Regions from separate parts of the Arthrobacter sp. 10N43 genome, predicted to be linked through region 4. Evidence: predicted binding sites of a transcription regulator. Region 4 holds the regulator's gene; each other region holds the start of a gene.
The links. Region 4 encodes HrcA, which represses chaperone genes, less so after heat shock. Its sites were predicted from a motif close to TTNGCACTCGNNNNNNNCGAGTGCNAA; they were not measured.
Positions count from the first base shown of each region.

Region 1: a site for HrcA is predicted at 3,015-3,041, ahead of groL (chaperonin GroEL). Genes of this name have one in related genera too.
Region 2: a site for HrcA is predicted at 1,508-1,534, ahead of AC1DDO_RS00075 (Hsp20/alpha crystallin family protein). Genes of this name have one in related genera too.
Region 3: a site for HrcA is predicted at 2,375-2,401, ahead of AC1DDO_RS14155 (Hsp20/alpha crystallin family protein). Genes of this name have one in related genera too.

Region 1 covers NZ_JBFTIA010000008.1:157,367-161,932, forward strand. The annotation lists gene AC1DDO_RS16325 (RNase H family protein) at 41-1,060, opposite strand; gene groL (chaperonin GroEL) at 1,195-2,832, opposite strand; gene AC1DDO_RS16335 (ABC transporter substrate-binding protein) at 3,128-4,351, opposite strand; gene AC1DDO_RS16340 (cold-shock protein) at 4,462-4,566, opposite strand, start outside.
Region 2 covers NZ_JBFTIA010000001.1:13,507-18,072, forward strand. The annotation lists gene serB (phosphoserine phosphatase SerB) at 1-17, shown strand, start outside; gene AC1DDO_RS00070 (SDR family oxidoreductase) at 108-884, opposite strand; gene AC1DDO_RS00075 (Hsp20/alpha crystallin family protein) at 1,031-1,450, opposite strand; gene AC1DDO_RS00080 (beta-ketoacyl-ACP reductase) at 1,616-2,341, opposite strand; gene AC1DDO_RS00085 (DUF3099 domain-containing protein) at 2,491-2,937, shown strand; gene AC1DDO_RS00090 (hypothetical protein) at 2,934-3,227, shown strand; gene AC1DDO_RS00095 (SURF1 family cytochrome oxidase biogenesis protein) at 3,228-4,106, shown strand; gene AC1DDO_RS00100 (YbaK/EbsC family protein) at 4,110-4,566, shown strand, end outside.
Region 3 covers NZ_JBFTIA010000006.1:55,112-59,677, reverse strand. The annotation lists gene AC1DDO_RS14175 (hypothetical protein) at 1-173, opposite strand, end outside; gene AC1DDO_RS14170 (GlsB/YeaQ/YmgE family stress response membrane protein) at 305-571, opposite strand; gene AC1DDO_RS14165 (hypothetical protein) at 786-1,163, opposite strand; gene AC1DDO_RS14160 (J domain-containing protein) at 1,211-1,615, opposite strand; gene AC1DDO_RS14155 (Hsp20/alpha crystallin family protein) at 1,868-2,296, opposite strand; gene AC1DDO_RS14150 (MerR family transcriptional regulator) at 2,432-2,818, shown strand; gene AC1DDO_RS14145 (zinc-ribbon domain-containing protein) at 3,586-3,816, opposite strand; gene AC1DDO_RS14140 (TetR/AcrR family transcriptional regulator C-terminal domain-containing protein) at 3,845-4,543, opposite strand.
Region 4 covers NZ_JBFTIA010000002.1:223,710-228,275, reverse strand. The annotation lists gene hemW (radical SAM family heme chaperone HemW) at 1-380, shown strand, start outside; gene AC1DDO_RS03695 (DUF4870 domain-containing protein) at 500-919, opposite strand; gene AC1DDO_RS03690 (DUF3097 domain-containing protein) at 1,066-1,917, opposite strand; gene hrcA (heat-inducible transcriptional repressor HrcA) at 2,234-3,247, shown strand; gene dnaJ (molecular chaperone DnaJ) at 3,311-4,441, shown strand; gene AC1DDO_RS03675 (16S rRNA (uracil(1498)-N(3))-methyltransferase) at 4,444-4,566, shown strand, end outside.

The DNA of each region.
Region 1 (4,566 bases), on a different contig from region 4:
CGGCCTGGTTCTCCTCCCCCTGGGCCTCAGGCCTCGGCTCTCAGGCCTCGGGTGTGCCCTGATGGAAGCGGAGCCGCCATTGCGCGCCTTCAAGGACCCACAGGGAGCTGCGCAGGGCCGATCCCTCGCGCGTGTGGCTGCGGTAGGTCAAGAGCACGGTCTTCTCACCCAGACGATCCGCGCCCAGGAGTTCCAGTTCCACGGGTCCGCCCGGGTTGTCCTCCAGCGCCATCATCATGGCGTCGCGGGTCCAGAGGCGTCCGGAGCTGCCGATTTCGGTGAAGTCGGGGTGGAGCAGAACTGCCGTGCGGCCCAGGTCTGCCCGGGTTTCCGGCTGGAGCAGTTCCCGCTCGAGCGACTCGACCACGGCTTCGGGGCGGCTCTCCGCCAGGGCCGCGGCCGGTTCGTCCTCGAGTTCGCTGAACAGGTCCGGCTCGTCGAAGGTGCCTGCCGCGCCAAAGAGTTCCTGTTGGCCGGAGGGCGCCGTGGCCCGGGCCGGCCGCACGGCCTGCTGCGGGGCTGCCTGCAAGGTCGTCTGCGGCGCCTGCGCGGCCGTGGAGTCCGCGGCGGCGGCCGGTGCCGTCCCGTCTGCCGCTGTCCCGAATCCGGGGCCCTGACGGACGGCCACGCCCTGCTGGTATGCGGTGGCTGCCGCCCGGGCACGGTCGTCCGCCGCTTCGTTCAGCTCGTGCCCCGCATGGCCCCGCACCCATTCGAAGGTGTATTTGCGGCCCACGAGCGCCTGGTCGATGTCCTTGAGGAGGTCCACGTTCAGCACCGGCTTGCCGTCGGCCTTGCGCCAGCCCTTGCGCTTCCAGCCCGGCATCCACTTGGTCACGGCGTTGATGACGTACTGGCTGTCGCAGAGGATCAGCAGGTCTTCGCCGGGCACATGGGCCGTTGCCCGGAACAGGTCCAGCACCGCCATCAATTCGCCCTGGTTGTTGGTGCCGTGGGGCCATCCGCCGGCCCGCCAGCAGTCGTCATTCACGTACCAGGCCCAGCCGGCCGGACCGGGATTTCCTAAGGCCGAACCGTCGGCCGCTGCTGTAATCGTCACTGATCTATCCTGCCAGACCCCGCCGACGCCCACGGACGGTGTCCGCCAGGAAGGGCGCTTAACCGGCGGCGGCGGCCCCACCCGAAGGTGGGACCGCCGCCGTCGAACAGCCTGTGGTGGCTGGAACGGGGGGGTTAGAAACCGCCCATGCCGCCCATGCCGCCCATGTCGTCGCCGCCGCCCATCTGGGCGCCAGCCTTCTCGGGCTTGTCGGCCACAACGGCCTCGGTGGTGAGGAACAGGCCGGCGATGGAAGCCGCGTTCTGCAGGGCAGAGCGGGTTACCTTGACCGGGTCGTTGATGCCGGCGGCCAGCAGGTCGACGTACTCGCCGGTGGCTGCGTTGAGGCCGTGGCCTGCGGGCAGGCCGCGGACCTTGTCCACCACGACGCCGGGCTCGAGACCGGCGTTGAAGGCGATCTGCTTCAGCGGGGCGTCGATGGCAACGCGGACGATGTTCGCACCCGTTGCTTCGTCGCCGGAGAGCTGCAGGTTCGCAAACGCCTTGGCGCCGGCCTGGATCAGGGCAACGCCACCGCCGGCGACGATGCCCTCTTCGACAGCAGCCTTTGCGTTGCGGACGGCGTCCTCAATGCGGTGCTTGCGTTCCTTGAGCTCGACCTCGGTTGCCGCGCCGGCCTTGATGACTGCAACGCCGCCGGCCAGCTTGGCCAGGCGCTCCTGCAGCTTCTCGCGGTCGTAGTCGGAATCCGAGTTCTCGATTTCGGCGCGGATCTGGGACACGCGGCCGGCGATCTGGTCGGCGTCGCCTGCACCCTCGACGATGGTGGTCTCGTCCTTGGTGACAACAACCTTGCGGGCCTTGCCGAGGAGTTCGAGTCCGGCGGTCTCAAGCTTGAGGCCGACTTCCTCGGAGATGACCTGGCCACCGGTGAGGATGGCGATGTCGGCCAGCTGGGCCTTGCGGCGGTCGCCGAAGCCCGGAGCCTTGACGGCAACGGACTTGAAGGTGCCGCGGATCTTGTTGACGATCAGGGTGGCCAGGGCCTCGCCCTCGATGTCCTCGGCAATGATCAGCAGCGGCTTGTTGGACTGCATGACCTTTTCCAGGACAGCAACCAGTTCCTTAACGTTGGAGATCTTGGAGTTGACGATCAGGATGTACGGATCCTCAAGGACCGTTTCCTGGCGCTCGGCGTCGGTGACGAAGTACGCGGAGATGTAGCCCTTGTCGAAGCGCATGCCTTCGGTGAGCTCCAGCTCGAGGCCGAAGGTGTTGGACTCCTCGACGGTGATGACACCTTCTTTGCCGACCTTGTCGAGGGCTTCGGCGATCAGGGCGCCGATCTCGTTGTCGCCGGCGGAGATGGACGCGGTGGCGGCGATCTCTTCCTTGGTCTCGATTTCCTTGGCGGAGGCCAGGAGCTCGACCGTGACGGCTTCAACAGCCTTCTCGATGCCGCGCTTGAGGGACAGCGGGTCAGCGCCGGCCGCGACGTTGCGCAGGCCTTCCTTGACGAGGGCCTGTGCCAGCACGGTTGCCGTGGTGGTGCCGTCGCCTGCGACGTCGTCCGTCTTCTTGGCAACTTCCTTGACCAGCTCGGCGCCGATCTTCTCGTAAGGATCGTCCAGCTCGATCTCCTTGGCGATGGAAACACCATCGTTGGTGATCGTGGGGGCGCCCCACTTCTTTTCGAGGACGACGTTGCGTCCCCGCGGGCCGAGGGTGACCTTGACGGCGTCGGCGAGGATGTTCAGGCCCCGCTCAAGACCGCGGCGTGCCTCTTCATCAAATGCAATGATCTTGGCCATAACGGCAGTAGTCCTTTCGGGACAGTCGTTAAGAATGAACCTTCGCTGTGGTGCCCGCGACGGACGATCCCTGCCCTGCGGCCTCTGTATGCCGCCGGGTCCGGGATCTCACCCCAGCAAGGTGTTCCTTTAGCTCCTGGACCGGCTGCCCCACTCCGCGGCCGGGCGGACCGGGCGTCGTGTTAGCAGTCAGTGCGCTGGAGTGCTAACTCAATAATTAGCACTCCCCCGGGGAGAGTGCAAGCAGTGGCCGGCCCGAACGGCCCGCCACGCGGGCACAATACGCTAGGAGCGATCAGCCGCCGCTGCTGCTGGCGGCTTCCGTTCCGGTCATCGTGGCCAGATTGTCCTGGCCGTAGGTGTAGACCATGTAGTTCGCTTCGGTGATGTCGCCGTGGGAATCAAAGTTGATCCGGCCGGATTGGCCGTCATAGTCCGGGCGCTGGCCTGCCCGGAGGGCATCGACGCAATCCTTGTAGCTCGTGCACGTCTTGCTCGCGGGCTGGCTGGCTTGCTGGGCGGCTTGCGCTGCCCCGCCGGAGACCGTGACGAGGGACGCCGCGATGGAGGTTCCGGCGTCGTCCTGTGCCGCGGCGGCAGCGACGGCGGCCAGGATGACGGCGTCGTACGTCTCGGCGGCGAACACCATGTCCTTGAGCCCGGGATCAACGGCAACGAGGTCCTTCTGGAAGGCGGCGGAGGGAAACACGCCGGGCAGGATTCCGCGTGCGCCGTCGAGGGCCCGCGCTCCCAGTCCGGTGCCGTACCGGCTGACCGCCCCGTCGCTGAGCACCAGTTTCTTGCCGGCAAGGCCGGCATTGTTCAGTTCGGCGATGGCACCCTGCGCGCCGTCCCTGGAGACCAGGACCACGGCGTCGGGATTTACGGCCTTCGCGGCGGCGGCAGCCTGCTGCGCCTGGCCGGGCGTGAACTCCGGGTCGGCCAGGACTTCCATTCCGGACTGTTTCGCCGCACCGACAACGGCTGCGGCGACGTCTTTGCCGTAGCCGCCTTCCTCGTGCACCACTGCCAGGGTCCTGGCGCCGCCGTCCTTGGCGAGCTTGGCCAGGACGGACGCCTGGGCGATGTCGGCCGCGGCGGTGCGGAAATAGTAGCCGCCGCTCTTGTAGTTGCTGAGCGCACCGGCGGCGTTGGCCGGCGAGATGACCGCTACCTTGGCGTTGGCCAGCACGTCGATGGCGGCAGGGGCACGGCTGGAGTCGGTGGGACCGATCACGACGTCGGCCTTCGCGGCGACCAGCGCTTTGGCCTGGGCTGCGGTGTCCGCGCTGATGGTTTCCGGCAGGAGCTCCACCGGTTTGCCCTTGTGGCCGCCGGCAGCGTTGATCTCCTTGACGGCGAGCTTGGCCGCCGCGAGCTGCGGGGCATTCAGGAAGTTCTGCCTCCCGGTGCTGTCCAGGATCAGGCCGATGCGCAAAGTGCCGTCACCGCTCGCGTCGGCGCTGGCCAGGCGGGCGCTGCCGGCAGGTCCCAGGCAGCCCGTCAGGGCCAGTGCCATGGCTGTTCCAACCGCCAGGGCGCGGCCCACCGGCAGTGGTCCCTTCGGGCGTATTCCCTTCAGGCGTGCTGAGGAGTCCCGCGGGGTGTTTTTGAGCGCGGCCAGTGCCACTAGGCGGGCCGGACGCTTTCGGCCTGCGGGCCTTTTTCGCCCTCGCCGACTTCCAGCTCCACCCGCTGGCCCTCATCCAGGGCGCGGTAGCCCTCGCCGACGAT
Region 2 (4,566 bases), on a different contig from region 4:
ACATCGCGGGGGTCTGAGGCGTTAACCGCGAGATGGCACGTCGCGGCAATGTTTGCGAAAAACATTGCCGCGACGTGCCATCTCGGTCGGCCCGGGGGCCTGCGCTACTAGTTGGAGCCGGTGCCGGCAGCCGTGTCTGCGGCCCTACCGAAATAATCGGCGCCGCCAACGTATTCGGTGTGGCCGGTCTCGACGTCGGCGGTAGCCATCTTGGCGACCTCCGCGGCGAACTCCTTGACCGAGTACAGCTTGCCTGCCTCGGCGCGTCGGGCCTCGATGGCGCCGGGGTTGGACCGGTCAAGCAAAGTGGCCGTGACGGTGCCCTCGATCATGTCACCGGAGACGACGACGAGCGAGATGCCCTTTTCCGCCAGGGCCGGCACGAGTTCACGCAGCGCGTCCTCGCCGGCACGCTTGCTGCGGGCGACGGGCTCGTACTCGGGCATGGTGGGAACCGTGCCGATGAAGTGGGCCTGGTGGCTGGTCACGAAGACCACGCGGGAGCCTTCAGGCATGAGCGCCACGGCGGCGTTGAGCATGTTCACCTGGGCGTCACGGTTCAGCTTCAGCGCGTAGCCCTCCTCCATTCCGGTCTCCATGCCGCCGGAGGCGTTGAGGACCAGCAGGTCGAGCGAGCCGAAGTTCTCCATGGCGGCGCTGGCGAGGGCCTGGACGCCTTCCTGGGTGGTGAGGTCCGCCCCGACGGCAGCCGCACGGCCGCCGTCGGCTTCGATCTCCGCGACGACCTTGTTGGCGCGCGGCGCCTTCTGGCGGTAGTTCACGACGACGGCCGCGCCTTCGCCGGCGAGGATCTTGGCGATGTCTGCGCCGATTCCGCGCGACGAACCGGTCACGATCGCAGTCTTGTTGTCCAGCAGTCCCATACGAGCTCCTTTTGTTCCAAACGTCCAAACACTGTGGGTCTGCAATCCATCATGCCAGCGGATCGTGCCTTTACAGTTGTTGAGCGTCCACAAAGAAGCCCAGACAGCGTAGTTCCCGAGGCGACCGGAACCCGCTGATGGCAGGGTCAGCTGCGGTCGATCCTGATCTTCGTCGTCGTTTCCCCTGTGACTACCTCGGGAGCCGGTGCACGGACCTCCAGCACGCCGTCCTTGTACGTGGCCGTGATGTCTTCTTCCTTGGCCCCTTGCGGCAGCGCAATGCTGCGGACGGACCGGCCGTAGCGGAACTCGGAACGGTAACCGGCCTTGCTCTTGTGCTCGGACTTTTCCTCCCGCTGCACCGCGATGTGCAGCATGCCCTCGCTGACCGAGACGTCAACGTCCTGGTCGGGGTCGATCCCGGGCACCTCCGCCCGGACCACCAGCGTGCTGCCCTCCTGGAACTGTTCGATTTTGATCCCGGGCGCTATGGACAGATCACCATCGAGGAAGCGGCGGACCGGTTCCAGCATGTCCGAGGGCGTCCACTTGCTGAGATCACTCATGATTTTCCTCCTGCGTCCACGCCCCTGCCATGGCATGGGCTGGGGCTGTGAGCCCATTAGACGCTCCCGGAGTCCCGGTGCCAAGGGCAAAAAGGCCCAGCGAAGAGGACGGCAAAGAGGACAGCGGACGACGGCGGATACCGCCGTCGTCCGCTGTATTCGGAGCTAGTGGCCCATTCCCAGGCCGCCGTCGACCGGGATGACCGCACCGGAGATGTAGGACGCCTCGTCGCTGGCGACCCAGCGAACCACGTTGGCGACCTCGGAGGCCTCGGCGAAGCGGCCGGCCGGGACCTTGGTCAGGTAGTCCTTCTGCGTGGCCTCGGGCAGCTCGGCCGTCATGTCTGTGTTGATGAAGCCGGGCGCGACCACGTTCGCGGTGATCCCGCGGCCGCCGAGCTCGCGGGTGAGCGAACGGGCGATGCCCACCAGGCCCGCCTTGGAGGCCGAGTAGTTGATCTGGCCCGGCGCGCCGTACAGGCCGGAGACAGAGGAGATCAGCACCACGCGGCCCTTGCGGGCACGGATCATGCCCTTGGACGCGCGCTTGATGACCCGGAAGGCGCCCGTGAGGTTGGTGTCGATCACCGAGGTGAAGTCGTCCTCGCTCATCCGCATCAGCAGGGTGTCCTTCGTGATGCCGGCGTTGGCGACGAGTACTTCGACGGGACCGTGGGCGGCTTCGACTTCCGCGAACGCGGCGTCCACCGAAGCCTCGTCTGTGACGTCCGCCTTGACGCCGAGGATGCCCTCGGGCAGTGAAGACTCGCTGCGGAAGGTCACCGCCACCTTGTCGCCGTTGGCCAGGAAGGACTCGGCAATGGCCAGGCCGATCCCCCGGTTTCCGCCGGTGATCAGAACGCTGCGGCCGGTGGTGGGTGTTTCAGACATATGGGGCTCCGGGATTCTGCGGCAGGGAGGCCGCGCTGGGGGCTGGATTTTTCCTGCCTCCGATCTTAGCGCCCGGTTCGCATGCGTTTGGGCGGCTCCGCCGATGGTGAGAGAATTGGAGTAAGCCTTGGGAGCGTGATCTGACAGCCGTGACACTCAAAAACCGACCCGGTGCCCCTGTGCCCGGGAGGCCGGACGCCGAGTCCGGCGGTACCGAGGTGCACAGCATCACAGACGCCGCTGCTGCGCATTCGGACGAGATGCACCAGCGGATGGTCAAGTACGCCGTCGCCATGGGCATCCGCATGGTCTGCCTCATCCTGATATTTGCCGTGGATGGCTGGTTCAGGCTCATTCCGGTGCTGGGGGCCGTCTTCCTGCCGTGGGTGGCCGTGGTGATCGCCAACGGCAGCGACAAAGCGGAAATCCACAGTGACTCCCTCCTGGACTACGCTCCGCTCGCAGAGCTGGATGCGCCGGCTCCCGCCGGGCCGGCCGAACCCTACGCCGGCGATGACGCCTCGGGGACGCTGCTGCAAGGCGAGCTGATCGATGATGAAAACGACGACGACGACCACGGACGGGCAGCTTCATGAACCTCTTTGACCTGGCCGGGGGCGGCGGGGACACCCCCGCAGGCCCCGGCACCGTCTGCTCCCGGAAGGCCTGCCGCACGGCGGCGGAGTGGCAGCTGCTGTGGAACAACCCCAAGATCCACACCCCGGAGCGGCGCAAGATCTGGCTGGCATGTGGTGAGCACCGTGCCTGGCTTGAGGACTACCTCCAGACGCGCGGGCTATGGAAGGAGACGGTGGCCTTCGCTGAGGACGCCGCCCCCATCGACCAAGACGCAGTCCCCCTCGACCCGTCAGGCAGGATCGGCTGAATGTACCGCTTTCTCTTCTCCAGTAAATGGCTGGGGTATTTGTTGCTGGCCGCGATCTTCGCCGCGGGCTGCGTCGGACTGGGCCGGTGGCAGATGGACCGGCGCGCCGAGACGCTGGCCGAAATCAACAGGGTGGTTTCCAACTACTCTGCAACGCCCGTGCCGTTCGCCGATGTCCGCGACCAGTTCAGCCGGCTGAATCCGGAGCGCGAGTGGACCCAGGTGGAGCTCAAAGGCAGCTACGACGTCGCCGGCCAGCGCATCGTCCGCAACCGCCCGCTCAACGGCCAGCCCGGCTATGAGGTGGTGGTTCCGTTCAAGCTCGAATCCGGCGAAACCGTCGTGGTTGACCGCGGCTGGCTGCCCATCGGCAACAACACCCCAGGCCGGCCGGACTCGGTTCCTGCGCCGCCGCAGGGCCCGGTCACAGTCGTCGCCCGGCTCAAGCCGGCCGAACCCGAGCTGCAGCGCGGCGCCCCGGAGGGGCAGCTGGCCTCGATCGACCTCGCCACTTATTCCACCCAGCTGGGCTATCCGCTGCTCACGGGAGCCTACGGCCAGCTGGCCTCAGAGTCACCGTCGGTCCTGGACATGCCGTTCCCGTTCCCCAAACCCTCCACTGACGAAGGCACGCATCTTTCCTATTCGCTGCAGTGGTTCGCATTCGGCATCCTGATGTTCGTCGGGTTCGGTTATGCGGCCCGGCAGCAGGCCAGGAACGCCGCGATCGATGCGGAGGACGCCGAGGCTGACGCCGCAGAGGGCGTGTTCCTGCACTCCAGCGGCCCGGCCGTGCGGCGCCGTCCCGCTCCCCGCAAGCGCAAGAACGCGACCGCGGAAGAAGAGGAAGACGCCATCCTCGACGCCCAGGGGTTCTGAGCAGTGAGCACTGATTCCTTGCCCGGGTCTGTGGCGAACGTCAAGCGCGCCCTCACCTCACTGGGCGTCGCGGACACCGTGACGGTGTTCGATTCGAAAGTACCGACGGCTGCCGCGGCGGCCGCCACGCTGGGCTGCGACGTCGCCGCGATCACCAACAGCCTCATCTTCGACCACGAGGGCACGCCGCTGCTCATCCTGGCCAGCGGCGCGGCCAAAGTAGACGTCCACAAGGTCGCTGAGCAACTGGGCGGCGGGAGAATCCGCCGGGCCTCCCCCGAATTCGTCCTGGAACACACCGGCCAGGACGTGGGCGGCGTGGCCCCGGTTGGCCATCCGGAGAAAATCCGGACTCTGCTGGACGCGTCACTGGCAGCCCACCCGGTGCTCTGGGCAGGCGCAGGCGACCACAATTCGATGTTCTCCATCGGCTACGAAGACCTGCACCGGATCACGGACG
Region 3 (4,566 bases), on a different contig from region 4:
ATCAGCGTGGTGCGCGTCCCGTCGTCTGCCTCCAGGTCGAGGTGGACCAGCCGATGTCGGCGGTGTTTTGCCACGATGGCGAAGCTGGCACCGGCCAGCCGCAGGATCTGTCCTTCGAGGACCTCACGGAGTTTGTGCTCGACGAAGGACTGCGGGAATGCGGGTTCGGTCATGGTGTTCAATTCCCTCCTAGGGGCGCCTATCGGTGCGGATTCGTGGCAACGTCGTTTCGTACACTCACGGAAGGCCCCGCCGGCCGGAATTCGGGCGGCCGCCGGGAATCCCGTACGTGGCCGATGGCTGCCTAAACCCTGCTCCTGCGGCCGGCGACGGCGCCGTAGATCAGGAGCACTATGACGGCGCCGAGGATGGAGAGGAGCCAGGTCCGCAGATCGAAGAAGTCACCGAGGCCTCCGCCGAAGATCAACGAGCCGATCCAGCCGCCGAGGATCGCGCCTACGACGCCCAGGACGAGTGTGATCACCCAGCCGCCGCCCTGCCGGCCGGGCAGGACCGCCTTGGCGATGGCTCCTGCGATAAGCCCAAGAAGGAGAAATCCGAGAATCCCCATGACTGCACTTCCTTTCGGTAGACCGGCCGGGGATGCGACCGACATCAAGATTTAATCAGCATGCTTAGTAGTATGCAAGGACCCGGCGCCCCTGGGGCGGTCGTGCGTGGATGCCCCATCAGTCGCCGACCTTCGGCGGCCCGCGGAGGGAAGAACAGCCACTTGATGGCCTTCGTCCCCACGCGAGTGCCTGTGGGTGCCGCGGTTCGTGGGTCTAGGGCCGGGATCCGTAGATGAATTCCTTTGCGTGGCTGACGGCCTTTCTGAACGCATCGTTGCGCAGGGTGATCTGTTCGTCCGTGTCTGTGGTGCCCGGTTCGATGTAGGCGGTGAGGCCGGGGTGGAGCACCCAGATGTCCCCGGCGGGCGGGAGGTAGAAGACCCCGAAGGAGCGGTGCCGGGAGTCTTCGGCCCAGATAGGGACGACGGCGACCGCGGCGCCGGTGTCCGGATTGATCCATTGGGCCCGGGGCAAAGGCTGTTCGTGGACTTCGGGGTCCAGGAACGGGGCCGTGCCCTTGCCCCAGCGTTGTTCGAAGCGTTCATAGAACGCCGGCATCAGCTGGGCATCGTACGGGTGCCAGGCACTCATGGCGCTTTCCTTCTCCATTCGTGTAGTCAGCGGCGTCCGGGTCCTGGTCAGAACCGGATCCACCACAGGACCTGCCGTCCCGGGGCCGGAGTGCCCGGTGTAATGGGGCATTCCCACCGCAGCGGACCGATGATCAGCTCAGGGCCGGACAGTCCCGGCTCCCGTGCCGGCGGCGCGGGATCCCGCAGCGCCGGCTGCGGCGTCGTCGGCCGGTGCCGGTCGTAGGCCGCCCGCTTAGCCGGGTCGCCGAGGACGGCGTAGGCATCCATGATCTCCTGCAGCTCCTGCCGCTCTTGTGCTGTGGAGTCAGGGCCGGCGGGAACGGCGCCCGCGGGACGGGTGTCGGGATGACGGGCCCGCACCAAGGCCCGGTACGCGCGGCCAACCTCGCGGGCCGTCGCCGCACGGCCCAGATGGAGAACCTCGTAGGGATCGGGGCTGCGTCCCTTCATGGTCCGACTCCCGTCTGCTCGGCTTGTTCCGGTCCACCCCGGCGCCCCGGCGCCCCGGCGGGTCGCGGGGGCGGGGGTGTGCGGGTGGTCCTCGGCCCGGAGACAGGGGACCACCATGCGGGAGGCACCGTCGGGGGCCGCTTTTCGCTGCGCAACTGGCGCGGTGGCGTGGCTGCTCTGCATCGCCCTTTACTTACTGGTGGCCGGTCCCGCTGCTCCCGGTCCTGCGGGCCTGTCCTTCCCAGGGGTGGATCAGGCGGCGTTGATTGCCTGTGGCTCGTTCTTCTGGGAGGTGATCTCGATGCGGCGCGGCTTGGCCTTCTCGGCTACGGGGATCCGCAGCGTCAGGACCCCGGCGTCGTAGCTGGCCTTCACCGCGTCGGTGTCCAGGGCGTCGCCGAGGATGAGCTGGCGGCTGAAGACACCCCGGGGACGTTCGGCGGCGATCAACTCGGTGTCTTCACCTTTCGGGTCCTTGCGCTCGGCCCTGACCGTGAGGACGTTGCGTTCGACGTCGATGTCCACCGAGTCCGCGGCGACTCCGGGCAGGTCGAAAGCGACGACGAAATCTTCGCCCTCCTGCCATGCGTCCATGGGCATGGCCGCGGGCCGCGCCGTGGTGCCGAGGACCTGCTGGGCGAGCCGGTCAAGCTCGCGGAACGGGTCGGTACGCATCAGCATGGTCTTCTCACTCCTTGCAGTCGATTTTCTTCTCATTCCACCCAGCCACTTATGTGTCGTGGCTGGTATAGATTTTTTATAGCACCGGTGCGAAACTGGTGCAAGACGTTTTTTGGGTTTTTTGAGGAGGCCGGGATGGAGCGGAACCCGGGGAGAAGCGCGGCGGTTTATGCCATTTCCGTGGCGGCGGAGCTGGTCGGGACCGGGCAGCAGAACCTGCGGCTGTATGAGCGCCGGGGCCTGCTGGAACCGGGCCGGACGGTCGGCGGAACACGCCGGTACAGCGAGCAGGACCTGGCGATCCTGCGCAGGATCGGCGCCCTGCTCGATGACGGCCTGAACCTGGCCGGCATCCGCCTCGTCCTTGAACTTGAAGCGGCCAACAGGCGCCTCGAAAGCGAACTCGCAGCGGCCCGGGCGCGGGAGCACCGGGCGAAGAGCACTTCGGCCAGTGCCGCCAGCCCAGGGACTGCGGGAACGAACGGCGGTGCAGGCCGCCGCGGACGAGGGGTCCGCGTCTAGGCCCGGACGCGTCCAGGTCCGGACGATGGGACACGGATTTCCAGGATGCCGTCACTGTAAGAGGCCCTCACCTCAACCGGATCGACAGCCGCTTCCCGCGTCGGTTACTTCGCTTCCCCGCGTCGGTTACTTAACGTTGAGCAGGCGGCGGTCACGGGCGTTTCGGTTCCTCGCGGCCAGGCCTCCTGATCCAGCGGGGCCGGGGCCCGGTCGAGGGTCTGGCTTTGAACGTGGATCACTACTCTCGAGTTGTTCCAGGTTTGGGGGGCGCGTTAACAGGGCTTGAGGGCTATGACTGCGGCCCGGCTGAGGCGCAGCGGTGAGGGTGCATCGCCAAGGCTGCGCTGAACCAGGCGGCCCGCTGTGACCAGAAGCAGACAGTCGTCCGGGACGTGGGCCGGGGGCGAGGGGCGTCGAGGACTGCCTCCCCTCTGCGCCGGAGGACATCCTGCATACCGCACCCCGTATCGAAAGTTGTCGCCGTGCACGCCCAGCCGCGTCTTGCGGCACAGAGGGGCTGTGGTCTTCGTGCGCGGGCTGGAGTTCCGCCGGGTCGGTGCATGCGAACATCGGGGCGGCGCCCCCGGATGCCCGGGGCCGGCTGATTGTAAGTTGACCGCACGGGCGGAACGGGGGGTCCGGCTGCGCTGGTGCGTCAAGCACGCAGTTGGGCCGCGACTAGGCCGCAGGGGAGAGCGGCCAGGGCACGGTGCCGCGCGCCCGGGTGTGGGTTTACCGGCACATGGTCGGGTGGGCGTCCGTCTGCTTTACCAGGCCAGGGCCTTTCTCTGACGGGACTGGATGGCCGTGCTCTGGCCGCAGTGCGAGCAGGCGATCCGGTAGGTCCTGGACGTGGTCAAGACGGGGATGAAGAAGAGCGTGAACTTGGTGGCGCGTTCCTGCAGGTGGTGGTGGACCAGCTGGCCGCAGTATTGGCAGGTTGCGGTCCGTCCGGGCAGGTCTTTCAGGACCGTGTTGAGGCCGAAGAGGAGAATCATCGGTGACTCCTTTCGAAAAGGGTGCTGATCACGCCGTGGGGGAGAGCCGGGTGGCGAGGCCGGTGAGCAGGATGGTGATGCCTTCGTCGAGTTCGGCCATTCCGTCGTAGTCGGCGAGGACCGGGGCGAGGGCGCGGAGGCGGGGGAAGTCCTTGGCCGGCAGCCGGCGCAGGCCCAGGCGGAGGAGGGCTTCGTTTTCCTCCGGGTCCACGATGAATTCCTGCAGTTCGTTGAGGATATGCCCGTACAGGTATCCGTAGTAGGCGCGGTAGACATGGAGGGCATCGGCCGGGGCGAACCCGGCGTCGATCAGCAGGGACAGGATTTGCTCCAGCGGCCGCAGCGTGCCCAGTGGGCGAAGGCCCAGGGGTGTTGACAGGGGGCGGGTCACGAGCAGGGGTACGACGTTGGGGTGCCGGAGCGCAAGGTCGCGCAGATCGTGGGCGATGCGCCGGAGCTGGGCCTGCCAGTCCGGGTCACTGGGCAGGATGACCAGTTCGTTCAGCACGAGCTCAGAAACGCCGTCCAGCAGTGGCGCGCGGTTTTCGGCGTAGCGGTAGAGGCCCATGGGATCCCGGCCGAGTTCCTGCCCGAGCCGGCGCATGGTGAGGGCGTCGAGTCCTTCGGCGTCTACCAGGGCCAGGGCCGCGGACAGCACAATCTCCCGGCTGAGTCGCTTCTTCTTGGCGGGGCCCGAGGCAGGGGCGGTCTTTTCTGCGGGGGACATGGGTTCCGTTCCGGCCGCGGTGT
Region 4 (4,566 bases):
TGGCCTACTGGCGCGGCGACGACTGGTGGGGCATCGGACCAGGGGCGCACTCGCACGTCGGGGGAGTGCGGTGGTGGAACGTCAAGCACCCCACCGCCTACGCCAACCGCCTCGGCACAGGGGCCTCACCCGCCGCCGGACGCGAAACGCTGGACACCGAAACCCGCAACGTGGAACGCGTCATGCTGGAGGCCCGGCTGAACTCCGGACTCGACATCCCCAGCCTCGGCGGCCTGGGGGACACCGGACGTCACGCCGTCGCGGGGCTGATCGCCGACGGCCTCGTGGACCCCGCAGCCGCTTTCAAGGGCCGGCTCGTTCTCACCCTCAAGGGCCGCCTGCTGGCTGACGCCGTGGTCCGCAGGATCCTGCCGGACTGAATAGCCCGCTGAACTGAAACTGCCGGGCCGAATTGCCCGGACACAAAGGAGCCGGCCGCTACGCCCTGAGGGGCAGCGGCCGGCTCTTTTGTGTGAGGTTTTTGTTCGGAAAGGCCGGGCTACTTAATCCAGCGCAGGTTGAACTCGTAGCGGTGCGGCTGGCCGCGGTTGACGTGGATGCCGGCGGCCACCGAGAAGCAGGTCACGGCGATCCAGATCACTGTGGCGAGCACGGCAAAGAGATTGCCCACCACGGGAATGAAGACCAGCAGATTGGCGAGCACCGCGGCGATCGTCGGCGGCAGCGTGAAGTTCAGCGCTTCCTTGGATTCCTGCGCCGTGAACGGGCCGCGGTCTTTGAAGATGAGGTAGATCAGCAGCGACGGCACGCAGCCCAGGATGCCGCCGAAATGCGCGAGCGTGGCCCACTGGCGGTCCTCGCTGGCCGTCAACGGCAGCGCATTTGCCGGAACGCCATGGTACGGGGGCTGGCCATGGCCGGCCTGGTTGCCCGTGTGTTCGCGTGCGTTATCTGCCACGGTGAAGCCCTTCGGATTGCGGTGATGCGTTGCTGCCTGGGTTGTGCCTGGAATAGCCGGAGCCGCGCTGGGAGCGCGGCCGCCGATTCAAGAATACTTGCTCTGGCGCGGAAATGGAGATCAGGGAGCGTCAGAGCTTGCGCCGGCTAGGGCACAGTGAGGAAGTCGATGACCTCTTCGACGCGGCCCAGCAGGGACGGCTCCAGGTCCGCGTAGCTGCGGACCGCCCCCAGGAGTTTCTGCCAGCCGAGGCCGATGTCCTCCTTCGTCGAGTGCGGCCACCCGAAAGCCGTCAGGATACCTGTCTTCCAGTCGACGCCGCGGGGGATCACGGGCCACTGTTCAATCCCCAGCACCGCCGGCCGGATGGCCTGCCACACATCGACGTAGGGGTGGCCCACGATCAGCACGTTGCCTGCGGCGCCCGGTGAGGCCATGACGGCGTCGGCGATCCGCGACTCCTTGGAGTCGGCCACCAGGTGGTCAACGAGCACGCCCAGGCGGCGCCCCGGGCCGGGACCGAAGTCCGCCACGGCGGCCGCGAGATCATCAATGCCGTGCAGGGGTTCAACCACGATGCCCTCCACCCGGAGGTCATCACCCCAGACCTTCTCCACCAGCTCGGCGTCGTGCTTGCCTTCCACCCAGATGCGGCTGGCCTTGGCCACCTGGGCGCGTTGCCCGGCCACCCGGACCGAGCCCGACGCCGTGCGGCCGGCACCGGCGGCCGGCGCCGCTTTCCTGGGAGCCGGAGGCATCAGCCGGATCGGCTGCCCCTCCAACAGGAAGCCAAAGCCTAAACGGAAGGAGCGGGACTTGCCTCGACGGTCCTCCAGCGCCACCACGTGCATGCCGCCGGACTTCTCCACCCGGGTCACGGCACCCACCCAGCCGGACTGGACCTCCTCGAGGACCATCCCGCGTTCCACCGGGACCTCCGGCAACGCGGTCTTGGCGGGGGCGGACAGGTCCTGGGGTCCCCAGTTCTGGTACGACATCTCTACACGCTTACTTTGCACTCGGAATGTACGGCGGTCAGTGGAACTCTCCGTGGCCTGCACCGGACCACAGGGGCGCGGCGCAGGCGGAAGCGGCTACGGTCCCGGCGCCCGATGTGACGGGAAACGCGATCCCGCAGGCCACGCCTGGAGCGAATCCAATGCTAACAACGCGGCGAGTCATATTAGACTGGTTAGCACTTAGGCATGTCGAGTGCTAACACTTGTTCCGTTGCGGACCACGCGCACCAGTTCTGGACGCGGACCGTACAACGCGGGCGGCACCGACTGCGGGACAGTCGATTGGAGGTGGAGCGTGAGCGAACCGCGCAAACTCGAAGTGCTGCGCGCCATCGTGGAGGACTACGTCCATTCGCGTGAGCCCGTTGGTTCCAAAGCGCTCGTTGAACGCCACCATCTCGGCGTGTCCAGCGCCACGATCCGCAATGACATGGCGGCGCTGGAAGACGAAGGCCTGATCACTGCACCGCACACGAGCGCGGGCCGGATCCCCACCGACAAGGGCTACCGGCTCTTCGTCGACCAGATCTCAGCGGTGAAGCCGCTGTCCCCGGCCGAGCGCCGGGCCATCCAGGCGTTGCTGGAAGGATCCGAGGACCTCGACGACATCCTTGACCGGACCGTGCGGCTCCTGTCCCACCTGACCAACCAGGTCGCCGTCGTGCAGTATCCGCTGCTCAGCCGCGCCAGGGTGCGGCACATTGAGTTCGTGCTGCTGGCACCCCGCAAGGTGCTGATCGTCCTCATCGCGGACACCGGCAAGGTGGAGCAGCGCGTCATCGACGTCGGGCAGGACATTCCCGACGACGCCCTCGCCGACCTGCGTACAAGTTTCTTGACGAGCCTCTCCGGAACGCCGCTGAGCCTGCTGCCCCAGCTTCTGCCCACAGTGGTTGCCAGCGGCCCGCCGGCGCGCCGGGGAGCAGCCCAGGCCCTTGCCCGCGGCCTCGAGGCGCTGGCCACGAGCAGCCGCGAGGAGCGGATGGTCATGGCCGGCACGGCCAACCTCGCACGCTCCAACGTGGACTTCCCGCTGAGCATCGGCCCGGTCCTGGAGGCGCTCGAGGAGCAGGTGGTCATGCTCCGCCTGCTCAGCGAAATGGCCGAAGACCCACGCGGCGTGACCGTCAGCATCGGCCGGGAAAACCCCTACGACGGTCTGGCCGAGGCCTCCGTCGTGGCCACGGCCTACGGCCCGGACGCCACGGCCAAGGTCGGTGTCCTTGGACCCACCCGGATGGACTATCCCACCACCATGGCCGCCGTGCGCGCGGTGGCCCGCTACCTTTCGAGGATCCTGGGGCCCTGACCGGCCCGGACCCAGCACGACTTCTTGCCCCACCGGCAGTACGAAAAGGAAGAGATACACACTTTGAGCAGCCACTATGACGTTCTTGGAGTCTCCCGCGACGCAACGGGGGAGGAGATCAAGAAGGCCTACCGGAAACTGGCCCGGACCCTGCACCCCGACGTGAACCCGGGAGAAGACGCCTCAGACCGGTTCAAGGCCGTCACCCATGCCTATGAAGTCCTCTCCGATCCGCAGAAGCGCCGGGTCTATGACACCACCGGCAATGAGAACGGCACCGACAACGGCTTCGGGGGCGGCAGCTACTCGGGCCAGGGCTTCGCCTTCCAGGACATCTTCGAGACCTTCTTCGGCGCCGGTGGCGGCCAGGGCGGCCCGGCATCCCGGGTCCGCCGCGGCCAGGACGCGCTGATCAGCGTCCGGATCGACCTCCGCGACGCGGTGTTCGGCGTCAACAAGAAGCTCGAAGTCGACACGGCCGTGGTCTGCCCCACCTGCGACGGATCCTGCTGCCGCGAGGGTACCCACCCCGTGCGCTGCGACATCTGTGGCGGCAGCGGCCAGGTCCAGCGCGCCGTGCGCTCCATCCTCGGCCAGGTCATGACGTCGGCACCCTGCGGGTCCTGCGAGGGCTTCGGCACCGTCATCAAGGACCCCTGCAACGAATGCAGCGGCCAGGGCCGGATCCGCAGCCGCCGCTCGCTGACCGTGAAGGTCCCGGCTGGCGTCGGCACCGGCACGCGCATCCAGCTCTCCGGCCAGGGTGAGGCCGGGCCGGCCGGCGGCCCGTCCGGGGACCTGTACGTGGAGATCCGGGTCAACAACGACGCCACCTACGTCCGCGACGGCGACGATCTGCACGCGAGCCTCAACATCCCCATGACGGCCGCCGCCCTCGGCACGGAAATTTCCCTCGACACCTTCGATGGGCAGCAGGAGATCGACGTCAAGGCCGGTACACAGTCGGGCGAGATCATCACCCTGCGCGGCCTTGGTGTCACCCACCTGCGCGGCCATGGGCGCGGCGACCTGAAAGTCCACCTGCAGGTGGAAACGCCGGGCAAGCTGGACGCGGCCCAGGAGGACCTGCTCCGCCAGCTGGCAAAGCTGCGCGGCGAACACTTCACTGCGGGAAAGCTCGCGGCCAGCGGCGGCGTCTTCGCCAAACTCCGGGACCGGCTCGGTAACCTGTAGCGGTGAGTAACCCGGTCTTCTTCACCGCCCCAGGCACCCTGGACCAGCAGGTCCCCGGCTCCGCCTTCGTCCTTGACGGCCCTGAGGCCCGCCATGCTGTCACGGTCAAGCGGATCGCCGTCGGC